One region of the Poindextera montana genome, then DNA from elsewhere that is predicted to be linked to it. Evidence: predicted binding sites of a transcription regulator. Region 1 holds the regulator's gene; the other holds the start of a gene.
The links. Region 1 encodes LexA, which represses DNA repair genes until DNA is damaged. Its sites were predicted from a motif close to ATGTTCNCNANNTGTTCT; they were not measured.
Positions count from the first base shown of each region.

Region 2: the regulator LexA is predicted to act here: its motif matches at 2,091-2,108, upstream of dinB (DNA polymerase IV).

Region 1 is NZ_CP073078.1:232,106-237,874, reverse strand. It holds gene trpD (anthranilate phosphoribosyltransferase) at 1-619, shown strand, start outside; gene trpC (indole-3-glycerol phosphate synthase TrpC) at 616-1,413, shown strand; gene KCG34_RS01175 (hypothetical protein) at 1,597-2,403, shown strand; gene lexA (transcriptional repressor LexA) at 2,603-3,292, shown strand; gene KCG34_RS01165 (ComEC/Rec2 family competence protein) at 3,273-5,444, opposite strand; gene gltX (glutamate--tRNA ligase) at 5,524-5,769, shown strand, end outside.
Region 2 is NZ_CP073079.1:760-6,528, forward strand. It holds gene KCG34_RS25355 (ImuA family protein) at 1-601, opposite strand, end outside; gene KCG34_RS25360 (hypothetical protein) at 725-1,051, shown strand; gene KCG34_RS25365 (SOS response-associated peptidase) at 1,064-1,819, opposite strand; gene KCG34_RS25370 (hypothetical protein) at 1,831-2,013, opposite strand; gene dinB (DNA polymerase IV) at 2,118-3,224, shown strand; gene KCG34_RS25380 (3'-5' exonuclease) at 3,224-4,135, shown strand; gene KCG34_RS25385 (hypothetical protein) at 4,245-5,769, shown strand, end outside.

The sequences.
Region 1 (5,769 bases):
CGCCGCTGGGCTCGAGCAGCAGCGCCGGGCCCTGGACGAGGCCGGCATCTGCTTTCTGTTCGCCCCCGCCCACCACGGGGCCATGCGCCATGTGCTGCCGGTGCGGGCCGAGCTGGGTTTCCGCACCATCTTCAACCTCCTGGGGCCGCTGTCGAACCCGGCGGGCGCCCAGCGCCAGGTTCTAGGCGTGTATGATCTTCGCCTCGTCGATCCGCTGGCGCGCGTCCTGGGCGCCCTGGGCTCGGAGCGGGCCTGGGTGGTGCACGGCTCGGGCATGGACGAAATCACCACCACCGGCGAGACCAGCATCGCCGAGTGGCGCGACGGGCAGTTGCGTCATTTCACCGTAACGCCCGAGGCGGTCGGCCTGCAGCGCCGAGGTCTGGCCGAACTGCAGGGCGGCGATCCGGCCGAGAACGCCCAGGCGCTGCGCGACCTTTTGGCCGGCCAGAAGGGCGCCTATCGCGAGATCGCGGCCCTGGGCGCGGCGGCCGCCCTGGTGGTCTCGGAAAGGGCCGAGACCCTGCGCGAGGGGCTCGATATGGCCTCCGCCGCCATCGACGAGGGCAAGGCCCAGGCGGCGCTTGAGCGGCTGATCGAGGTGACCAACGCGGCATGAGCGACATCCTGGACCAGATCGCCGCCTACAAGCGCGTCGACGTCGCCGCCCGCAAGGCCGAGCGGCCCCAGGCCGGGGTCGAGATCCTGGCCGCCGAGGCCGATCCGCCGCGCGGCTTTCGCCGGGCGCTGGAAGCCGCCCACGCGCCCGGCCGGCTGGCCCTGATCGCCGAGATCAAGAAAGCCTCGCCGTCCAAGGGCTTGATCCGGGCCGATTTCGACCCCCTCAGCCTGGCCCGGGCCTATGCCGAAGGCGGGGCGGCCTGCCTGTCGGTGCTGACCGACGAGCCCAGCTTCCAGGGCGCCGACGCCTATCTGGTCGCCGCGCGCCAGGCCTGCACCCTGCCCGTCATCCGCAAGGACTTCCTGGTCGATCCCTGGCAAGTGGCCGAATCCCGCGCCCTGGGCGCCGACGCCATCCTGGTGATCCTTTCGATGGTCGATGACGCCCTGGCGGGCGAACTGATGGCCGAGGCGCGGCGGTTCGGCATGGACGCCCTGGTCGAGACCCATGACGAAGCCGAACTCGAACGCGCGGCTGCCCTCGGCGCGGACCTGATCGGCGTGAACAACCGGAACCTGCGGACCTTCGCCACCGATTTGTCTACGACGGAGCGCTTGGCCAGGATGGCGCCCAGCAACGCCTTGCTGGTTACGGAAAGCGGCATTTTTACACCGGCCGATGTCGCCAGACTAGAAGCAACCGGAGCGAGAGCTATGCTGGTGGGCGAAAGTCTGATGCGCCAATCCGACGTTGTCTTGGCCACGAAAACCTTGCTTTCCGGTAGCATTTAACGCGCTAAGTCTCGGCTATAACTCAATTTTTACATCCCCCGCAGCATTTTGCCTGTCCTTGGGAATTCCGCCTGGACTGGGTAGAAGCCTCGGCTCATTTTGACGGGGGATGCGGGGTCTATGGTCCCTGAAGCGACGCCGAAACATGTCGCTGACGCGCGCGCGATGGACCAGAAGCAACTCATGGCGAAGTATCGTCATGAGGCGGCGGAACATCGTCGCATCCTGTTCGGCCGCGGCTCGGGCATGGACCCGACCTGGCGCAACTTTCGTCAGTTCCTGGCCGATATGGGCCCCGCGCCGGACGCGGACCATCTGGTCACCCGCGTCACGCCCGGCGACCTGACCTACGCCCCCGGCAAGTGCGCCTGGATCCACCGCGACCGACAGCCGGCCCTGACGCAGGCGGCCAACGAGCCCGTGCCGGCCAAGACCTTCGGCCTCTGGGCCAGTGTGGGCGGCCAGCCGGTGGAATATGCCAGCCTCGCCAAGCGCCTGGGCGTGCCGTTCGAGGCCATGGCGGTGGCCCTGCGCAGCGGCCAATCGCCGGAAGAGCTGGTGCAGCAGGCCCACGTCGCCGAATCGCTGGTGAGCGGCTCGGCCGCCGACGCCAGCTGGCTGCCGCCCGAGCGTGAGCGGCGGGAGGCCTTCCTGACCGCCTATCGCATGTGGCACATGCAGGTTCATCCGCGCTACGCCGCAGCGGCCACGCCGGCCTTTCTCTACCTCTACAGCGCCCTTCCGGGGATGAAGAAGACCCGCGACGCCCTGATCTCGCTCGGCCTGTGGAACCCGCCGACCGAACAGGGCCGCCAGGCGCGCAGCGTGCACGACCTCTGGCGGCGCTATTGCGATTCGATGCTGAGGGTCGAAGGCGCGCGGGCCGAATTCTCCATCTACAAACAGTACTCCCTGACCGACGAACTCGACGAACTGTGGGCGCGCGTTCATCAGGCCGAGGAGCGATTCCGCGCCGGACCGCGGAGCTGAGGCGAATCTCTGCTAGAAATCTGGTGTGATTCCCCGCTGGCTGCGGCGCGCCAAGCTTGATCAGTGCTGTCAAGCCACTGAAATGCCAAAATTTTTCCAGCCCGCCAAACCAGCCCTCGCCGGTAACTTGACATTAACGAAGAACACCTAGAGAACATTCCTAGGGTTAGCGCTTTGTTCCTTAAGGATGGTTCTCACCATGCTCACGCGAAAGCAGCATGAACTGTTGATGTTCATCCATGAACGCATCAAGGAGACCGGAGTCTCTCCGTCCTTCGATGAGATGAAGGAGGCGCTGGATCTGGCGTCCAAGTCGGGCATCCACCGCCTGATCACCGCGCTGGAGGAACGAGGGTTCCTCAGGCGACTGGCGCACCGGGCGCGGGCGCTGGAGGTGGTCAAGCTGCCGCAGCAGGCCACGACCGCCGCTCCGCCGCAGGGTCGCCAAACCTTCAAGCCGCAGGTGGTGGAGGGCGACAGGGCTCCCGCCGCCCCGGCGCCGGACGCTCGGGAACTCTCGGTCCTCGGCCGCATCGCCGCCGGCACGCCGATCGACGCCATCCAGCACGAGCGCGACAAGCTGGTGGTGCCGGAATCCATGCTGGGCGCCGGCGAGCACTTTGTGCTCGAGGTCCAGGGCGACTCGATGATCAACGCCGGCATCTATGACGGCGACTATGTGGTGATCCGACGGGGCTCGACCGCCAATTCCGGCGAGATCGTCGTGGCCCTGGTCAAGGGCGAGGAAGCCACCCTGAAGCGCCTGCGCAAGAAGGGCGCCTCGATCGCGCTCGAAGCCGCCAACCCGGCCTACGAGACCCGCATCTTCGGCCCGGACCAGATCCAGGTGCAGGGCAAGCTGGTGGGCCTCATCCGCCGCTACCACTAAGGCCCGTCCAGGGCCTGGCTCCGCGCAGGGGCTGGGCCCAGACCAGGCGATAGCCCCCCGCCGCGTCGGCGAACACCTCTGCCGCTCCCCCGGCGGCGAAGTCGGCTTGGCGCAGCACCAGAACATGGCTGCAAGAGGCCGGCGCCTCCACATCGGCCCGCAGAACCAGGATATCCGCCGTACGGCACAGGGCGTCCAGCCGCTCCGGCTTCGGCTTGCGCACCGTCCACCAGGCGGCGATGGCCGGACGAACGCCGGGGTGCGGGGCGCAGGCCTGGCGGTCGCAGTCATAGGCCGTCGCCAGCGCCGCCTCGGGGCTGACCGGCAGGGTGAAGTTGCGCCGCTGGGCCCAGAGCTGGGTGGCGTAGCTGCGCTTGCCGGGTTTCAGCGCGATCTCTTCGCCGTGGGCGACGATGGCGGCGTCGGCGCCGTCAGACGCGATCCAGGCCACCGGCGGGGCGGGCCGCGGCCAGAAGGCGACGGCGAAGGCCAGGGGCAGGCCGACCCACCTCAGGCGCCCGCGCCAGAGGCACATGAAGACGATGCCGAGATAGGAGACCAGCAGCGCCGGGTCCGGCGCGCTCGGCCAGCCGCGGCCCGAACCCGGCAGGGTCGAGAACAGGTGCGCCAGCCAGACGATCGCCCTCGCCGCCCAGCCGGCGACGAACACCGGGCCATGCACCAGCGGCCCCGACAGCCCGAGGCTCTCGGCGGCGACCGACAGGGCCAGGGCCGGCATCATGGCCATGCTGGCGACGAAGTCGGCGCTGAGGTTGGCGAACAGGCCCCAGGTGGCGATGCGGTTGAAGTGCTGGATGGCGAAGGGGCTGGTGGCGGCGCCGGCGACGAAGCTGACCGTCAGCATGGCTGCGAGCCAGTCGCGCAGGGCCTGCGGCGCGGCCAGATACCAGGGCAGGCCTTTGGCCCGCTGCGGCCGCGGCCAGATCTCGGCCAGGGCCACCAGGGCGGCGGTGGCGCAGAACGACATCTCGAAGCCCGGCTGCACCACCACCTCGGGCTGCAGAACCAAGATCACCAGGGCGGCGATCGACAGCGAGTGCAGGCTGATGGCCCGCCGGCCGCAGAGGATGGCGATGAAGGCCACCGAGGCGGTGATGGCGGCCCGCCGCGCCGGCGGATGGGCGCCCGACAGGGCCAGATAGGCCAGCACGACCAGAAGCCCGCCGGCGGCGGCGACCTTCTTGCCCGAGACCCGCAGGGCCAGCCACGGCCAGGCGGCGACAGCCAAGCGCAGGGCGAAGAAGGCGAAGCCGCTGACGGCGGCCATGTGCAGGCCGGCAATGGCCAGCATGTGCGCCAGGCCCGAATAGCGCAGATCGTCGCGGCTCTCCGGATCCAGCCAGTCCTCGTGCCCCGTGGCCACGGTCACGGCCAGGCCCGCGGCCCCGCCATCGTCGTCGCCCAGCACCGCGTGCAGATCGTCGGCCAGGCGCTGGGCGATGCTCCAGCGGACCGCGTTCAACCCCATCACCACTCGCAGCCTCACGGGCGGCTCCGGTAAATCCACCAACTCCGGCGGCTTCATCGCCAGGCCCACCCCGCCCAGCCCCTCGAACCAGGCGTCGCGGGCGAAGTCGAAGGCGCCGGGCGCGGCCGGTCCCGGCGGCGGATCCAGCAGCGCCACCACCCGGATCGCCGACCCGGGGCCATAGGGCGCGCCCTGCGGCGAGACCAGGCGTACGCGCAGCGGCAACCGGCCCGGATCCATTCCGCCGATCGCCACCGGCGCGATCAGGAGCCTCTGACCCGTCTGGCTCGGCGTCGCGACATCGACCACGAAGCCTTCGATCGATGTCACCCCCAGCCCGGGCGGAACCACCTGCGCAGCGATCATGTCGCTGTGCAGCTTGGCGTCGGCCAACCCAGTCGCCGCCACCGCCAGCAGGCCGGCGAAAATCGCCGCCGCCCGGTTCGGAACCCAGCGCCGCACGGCGAAGGCCATCACGATCAACACCGCCGCCGCAACGGCCAGCGGCCACAGCGGCGGCTCCCGTTTCAGCCCCAGATAGACCGCCGCCCCGGCGCCGAACGCCACCGGCGTCCACAGGGCCGCGCGATCCGTCTGGGCCCGGACCTCCTCCGCCAGGCCGCGCCAGACATCACCGGCGCTAGGAAGGCGGCTCCAGGCCATGCTAAGACCCCGCGCCCACGCCCTGGCCGCCGCGCCGACGCCCGTCCGCGCGAGGCCGGGCCCACTCGCTGGAACCCCTATGTCCGCTTCGTCCTCCGACAGGCCCGTCGTCACCCGTATCGCCCCCTCCCCCACCGGGATGATGCATATTGGCACCGCCCGCACCGCGCTTTTCAACTGGCTATATGCACGCCACATGGGCGGCACGTTCCTGTTGAGGATCGAGGACACCGACCGCGAGCGCTCCACCGAGGCGGCGGTGCAGGTGATCTTCGACGGCCTCGACTGGCTGGGCCTGAAGCCGGACGCCCCGCCGGTGTTCCAG
Region 2 (5,769 bases), on a different replicon from region 1:
CCACGCCGGCGGCCGGCAGCGGGGAGGAGGGCAGCGCCGTCACCCGCCAGCGCGTGGTCGCCGCTGTTGGCTGGCCGAAGTCGGCCGCCTCGGCCTGGCGCCGCCAACGGCGGACGGCGATCCCCATCGTTCCGGTGCTCTCGGCGGCGAGTTGCAGCCGCCGCGAGCTGGTCATGGAGAGGCGCGCGACCTCGCCCACCACGGCGCCCAGTCCGCCGTGCCGCAGGCCTTCCTCGAAACAGGCCAGCACTGTCTTCTCGTCATGCGCCTCGACGTAGATGACCCGGTCGGCGTCCAGACCGGCCTGGGCCAGGGCAGGGGCGAACAGGTCCTTGCGGGAGACGCACCAGAGCACCTGGCCCCGGGTCCGCGCGGCGATGCCGGCGGCGAAGAGCGCCGACGCCGTGCCGTCGATGGCGCCGTTGCCCCCGCCGGCGACCTCGTGCAGCGCGCCGAGCGCCAGGCCGCCGTTTGGCAGATGTTGGTCGAGGAGGTCCAATCCGAACGGCAAAAATCCTTTGGGCGCACGTCCGCCGGCCTCGATCTTCTCGATCGCGGCGCGCAAGGCCTCAAAGGCGCGGGGGTTGGGCGCGATGGGCATGGACTCCCAAACAGGATGGCGGTACTCATGTTCCCTATTCGTTCCGCTCGGGAACGAAAAGAGTCAAGAGGCCATCGCTTTCCACGGGGCCGCGCGTCGCCCATGTCCACAGACGAAATTCCAATGTCTGAAACCCAACCCCCCTCCACCCTGCAACGGCCGGCTGAGAAGCTGATCAGCCGCTTTGGCCTATGGCAGGTGAAAGACCACACCATCCGCACCTATCTCGAGAAGGGCTTTTCGCTCGGAATCTGCTGTCGCGCCTGTCCGCGCACCATTGAGTGGACGCCGCCCGAACTCCTGCGGCGGTTTGGGGATCGGCTCGATTTGCCCCTCAAGGATCTCGTGCCCCGACTGTCCTGCACGGGCGAGGACGGCTGCGGCTCACACGACATCGCGGTGTTCCCGCACCTCTACGATGGCTCGTGGACCTGGCCGCCAAAGGCGTAGGCCGAGCTCAGATTAGCCGGGGACGGTCTCGTCTTGCCGGGCCCCGATCGCCACGACCTTCAAGGTCCCGTCCGGCAGGGGCCTTTGGAGGTGCTTCACCTCCTCCCAGGGCGCGCCGCTCATCCAGAGGTCGCGGTCCGCTTCCGTCGTCAGGATCACCGGCATGGCCTTCGAGTGGTAGGTCTTCACCGGCTCCGCGGAGTCTGTCGTCAGGAAGCCGTAGGCCTCGATCTCCTCCCAGCCCTTGCTCTTCATCCGCACGCAGGCGTGCGGCGTCCAGATGCCGGCGAAGAAGGCGAGCGGCCGGCTGTCGTCCAGCGCGAACCAGATGTTCTTGCGCGTGCGCTCATGGTCCTGGTCGGGCTCGGCGAAGGAGGTGAACGGCACCAGGCAGCGATTGGCGGCGCCGAGCCACGGCCGCCAATGGGCGTTGGTCTTGCCTTGGGCGTTGGTGGTGTTGCGGACATTGGTGGTGCCCTTGTCGGGCTCCATCTTCAGCAGCTCGTTGAAATCGAACTCGGTGCCCTTGGCCCGCAGCTTGTCGGCGCGCTCGGTGGCCGCCTTGAACAGGGCCTGTTTTGACGTCGGCATACCCCAGCGCAGGTTGCGCATCTCGCGCGATCCGTCCGCGGTCGTGACGATGACCGGTGCCGGGTAGTCCGGGTAGACGCCCGGCATCGGCGGCTGGTTGTTGTTGCGGTCGGTCATGGCCTTGGCCAGTCGTGCGACTTCGGCGCGGGCTTCCATGATCGCGTAGAGATTACACATTCGCCCCGCCTCTACTGCCGAAGCGTTCGATCGTTGGCGAACGCCTTATGGTCCAACAGCTCCGCCAGTTCGTCGGCGTCCTGGATGTCGAGACCGGTCTGCGGGACGCCGCTGATCGCGACAGGTTCGCCGGTGAAGAGGTCGAACACTGTCCACCCCTCCCGATCTTCACGGATGTCGTATCGCTGGGGCATGGTCCGCGATCCTGTCGGCCTCTGGGCATCTAAGGGCGGCGTCGACCAGGGGTCAACGTAGCGAGCCCGAACGCCGACAGTTCTGTTTCTGTTCCAGATTCGGTATGCTGACGCTCATGGGCGAACCGGTTCGCAAAATCATCCACGTCGACATGGACGCCTTCTATGCGTCGGTCGAACAGCGGGACAATCCGGACCTGCGGGGACGCCCGGTGGCGGTCGGCCATGGCGCGCGTCGCGGGGTGGTGGCGGCGGCCAGTTACGAAGCAAGGCAGTTTGGGGTTCGCTCGGCGCTGCCGTCAGTCACGGCGCTGCGCAAATGTGCTGAACTGGTCTTTGTGCCGCCGCGCTTTGACGTCTACCGGGCGGTCTCGCGCCAGGTCCACGACGTCTTCGCTGAGTTCACCGACCTGATTGAGCCGCTGGCCCTGGATGAGGCCTATCTCGACGTCACCGCTAACAAGGCTGGCCTGCCGACCGCGTGGCTGACCGCAAAGGCGATCCGGGCCCGGATCCTGGAGGAGACGGGCCTGACGGCGTCGGCCGGCGTCTCCTACAACAAGTTCCTGGCCAAGCTGGCGTCCGGCCAGCGCAAGCCGAACGGCCAATTCGCCATCATGCCCGAGGAGGGGGCTGCGTTTGTCGAAGCCCTGCCCGTGGCTAAATTTCACGGGGTCGGCCCGGCGACAGCCGCGCGCATGCACGAGGCCGGCATCCAAACCGGCGCCGATCTGAAGACCTGGTCGCTGCAGGACCTGCAACGCCGCTTCGGCAAGGCCGGGACCTGGTACTACGCCATCGCCCGCGGCCAGGATGATCGGGCCGTCAATCCCAATCGGGAGCGCAAGTCGTCGGGTTCGGAGACGACCTTCGAGGAGGACCTCACCGATCCGGCCCGCATCGAGGCCGGCGTTCTGGCCATGGCCGATGACGTCTGGGCCTGGTGCGAGAAGACCGGCGGGCGCGGCCGCACGGTCACGGTGAAGATCAAGTGGGCCGACTTCCAGCAGTCCACCCGCAGCCAGTCACTGGCGAGGCCGATCGATAGTCGGGCGACGCTGCACGAGGCCAGCCTTGGCCTGATCCGGTCGGTGTTTCCGCCACCGAAGGGCATCCGCTTGGTGGGTGTCACCTTGTCGAATTTCGCCGGTCAGCAGGGTAGCGTCACCCCGGAGATGTCGCTCCTGCCTGAGTCGGATAACGCCGCTTGATCCACGTTGAGCCCAATTCGCAGGAGACGGCCGATCTGGAGGCGCTGGCCGCCAAGCTTGAAGCGACCGGGACCTATCGCGTGCTCCGCAAACTCGCGCCTCGGCCGACGATAGAGCCTCCGGCAGGCGTCAAGGTGAGGCAGGGCCTGTTCGTCGACACCGAGACGACCGGTCTCGATCCGGCGCGAGACGAGATCATAGAACTGGCGATGGCGCCCTTCACCTACGGCCTCGACGGGGAAATCTACGCCGTCGGAGAACCGTTTCAGCAGTTGAGGGAGCCTTCAAAGCCCATCCCGGCTGAAATCACCGCCATCACTGGGATCAGCGACGCAATGGTCGCCGGCCAGAACATCGACCCCGCCGCGGTCACGCGGTTCGCGGCGCCGGCTTCCTTGGTGGTGGCGCACAACGCCGCCTTCGACCGGAAATTTCTCGAGCGGTTCTGCGAGACGTTCAACACCAAGCCCTGGGCCTGTTCGATGAGCGAGATCGACTGGGCCGCCGAGGGCTACGAGGGGACCAAACTGGCGTATCTCGCTGGAGGCGCCGGGTTCTTTTACGAGCGCCACCGGGCGACCCACGACTGCATGGCGGCGATCGAGTTGCTGGCCCGCGTGCATCCGCGGAGTGGCCGGACCGGTCTTGCGCAACTGCTGGAGCGCGCGCGTACGCCCTCCTACAGGATTTGGGCGGAAAACTCGCCGTTCGACCTGAAGGACATCCTGAAAGCGCGCGGCTATCGCTGGAACGGGGAGGGGAGCGGGTTGCCCCGAGCCTGGTTCATTGATGTCGCCGAAGATGCCCGCGAGGCCGAAATCGCCTTCTTGAAGACGGAAATTTATAGCCGCGACATTGAGTTGCTCGTACGCCGGGTCGACGCCTACGACAGATTCTCGGATCGCATCTGATCCTTGGCGGGGACCAATCCCAAACCCCGGGTGGCGAAGCGCTACCACACACGCTAGCGTCCCCCCGGCTTGCGGTGTCTTGGCGGCGAGAAGAACGGGGTGATGGCCAATGACGCTGGCGCTCAGCGCATCGACTGTGAAAGCGTGGTTCCAGTATCGGTGCGAGCGCAAGGTCCGGTACGAACTCTTTACTGACGAAGAACTGGCGGCGCTTCCCATCGCCGCCGACGTTCGCGAGCAATCCTGGGCGATCCTTGGCGTTGACTACGAGGAGCGGGTGTTACGCCGGCTTGACCGCGTGGAAGGCGTCCTCCGGCCGCAACCGGGCGAGTTTGGTCTGCCGGAAGTTGACGCCATCACCTTCCTACGAGGTCGGTCCAGGGTGCCCTATGCGTCACAGCTCAACCTGAGACCTCGCTCCCCTCTGGGGCTGCTGCAAGGGACGGGCGTCGCCTTGAAGCGGGTCTTTCCTGACCTCGTGAAGCGAGAGGTCGTGGACGGCCGGGCGGTCTTCCAGATCATCGACGTCAAGGCCACGCGACGGGCGACGCCGTTCCACAAAACCCAGGTCGCCTTCTACGCCCGGGTGCTCGAAGCGCTCTTGGCCGAACTGGGTGTCGACGCAGAGGTCAACCCTGTTGGCGTTATCTGGCGAATTCCCGATGGGGGGACCGCCGAGGGAGACGAATATCACCCAGAGGATTTCCGCCTGGCCCCTTACCTGCGGCTGGTCGACGATTTCTGCTCAAACCTTCTTCCACAGATCGCCAGCCGCGCGGTTGAACCGGGCGATGGCGCGCCTCGCCGCGATGAGACGTTTTTCCACCTCTATTTCAAATGCGAACAGTGCAAGTTCCTGGAGCACTGCATGGGGGCGATCTCCGACACCCTCCCTCCGGCCAACCGGGACGTCTCGGCGGTGGCCGGCCTCACCCATGAAGCGAAACGCGCGCTTCAACGGCTCGGAGTCCGGCGGGTCGGTGATCTCGCGCGCGCCGCCGGCCTGGCGGCTGCGCCGGGAATCGGGTGGTCGCTGAGCCGCCGGGCCGAGCTTCTGACGGTCCGCGCCAACGCCATTATCGCGCAGCAACCGCATCGTACCGAGGAGGCTCACACCTACCTGATGCCCCCGCGCGCCGACGCGACCCTGTTCGTGACCGTGGACCATGACCCGGTCGACGATCGGCTGGCGGCGATCGGGTACGCCTACTATCGGGATGGAAACAGGGTCCATGAGGTCATTCGCGTTCCCTCGACAGCGGGAGCGATCGATGAGGCTACCGCCATGGCAGAGGTGCTGGGGCAACTTGTGGCTGACCTCGTCGCCATCGACGCCGCGAACCAGGCCGGCGGCGCGCTCCAAGCGCATATCTTTCTCTACGAGCCGTCGGAAGCGATCCGGTTGCAGGAAGCGGTTGGCCGCCATCTCGACGACACGCGCATCCGAAACGGGTTGCTGCACCTTGTTCGCCTTTTCCCGCCCGAAGATGTCGTACCGGAACCGGAGTTTCGTGGCGCACACCACCTGCCAGCGACGGCGCTGCGGACAGTGGTGGAGCAACTCTACGCGTTGCCGACCCAAGTTTCCTACGATCTGCGCCAAGTGAGCCAAGCTCTTGCGGCGTCGGGCGCGC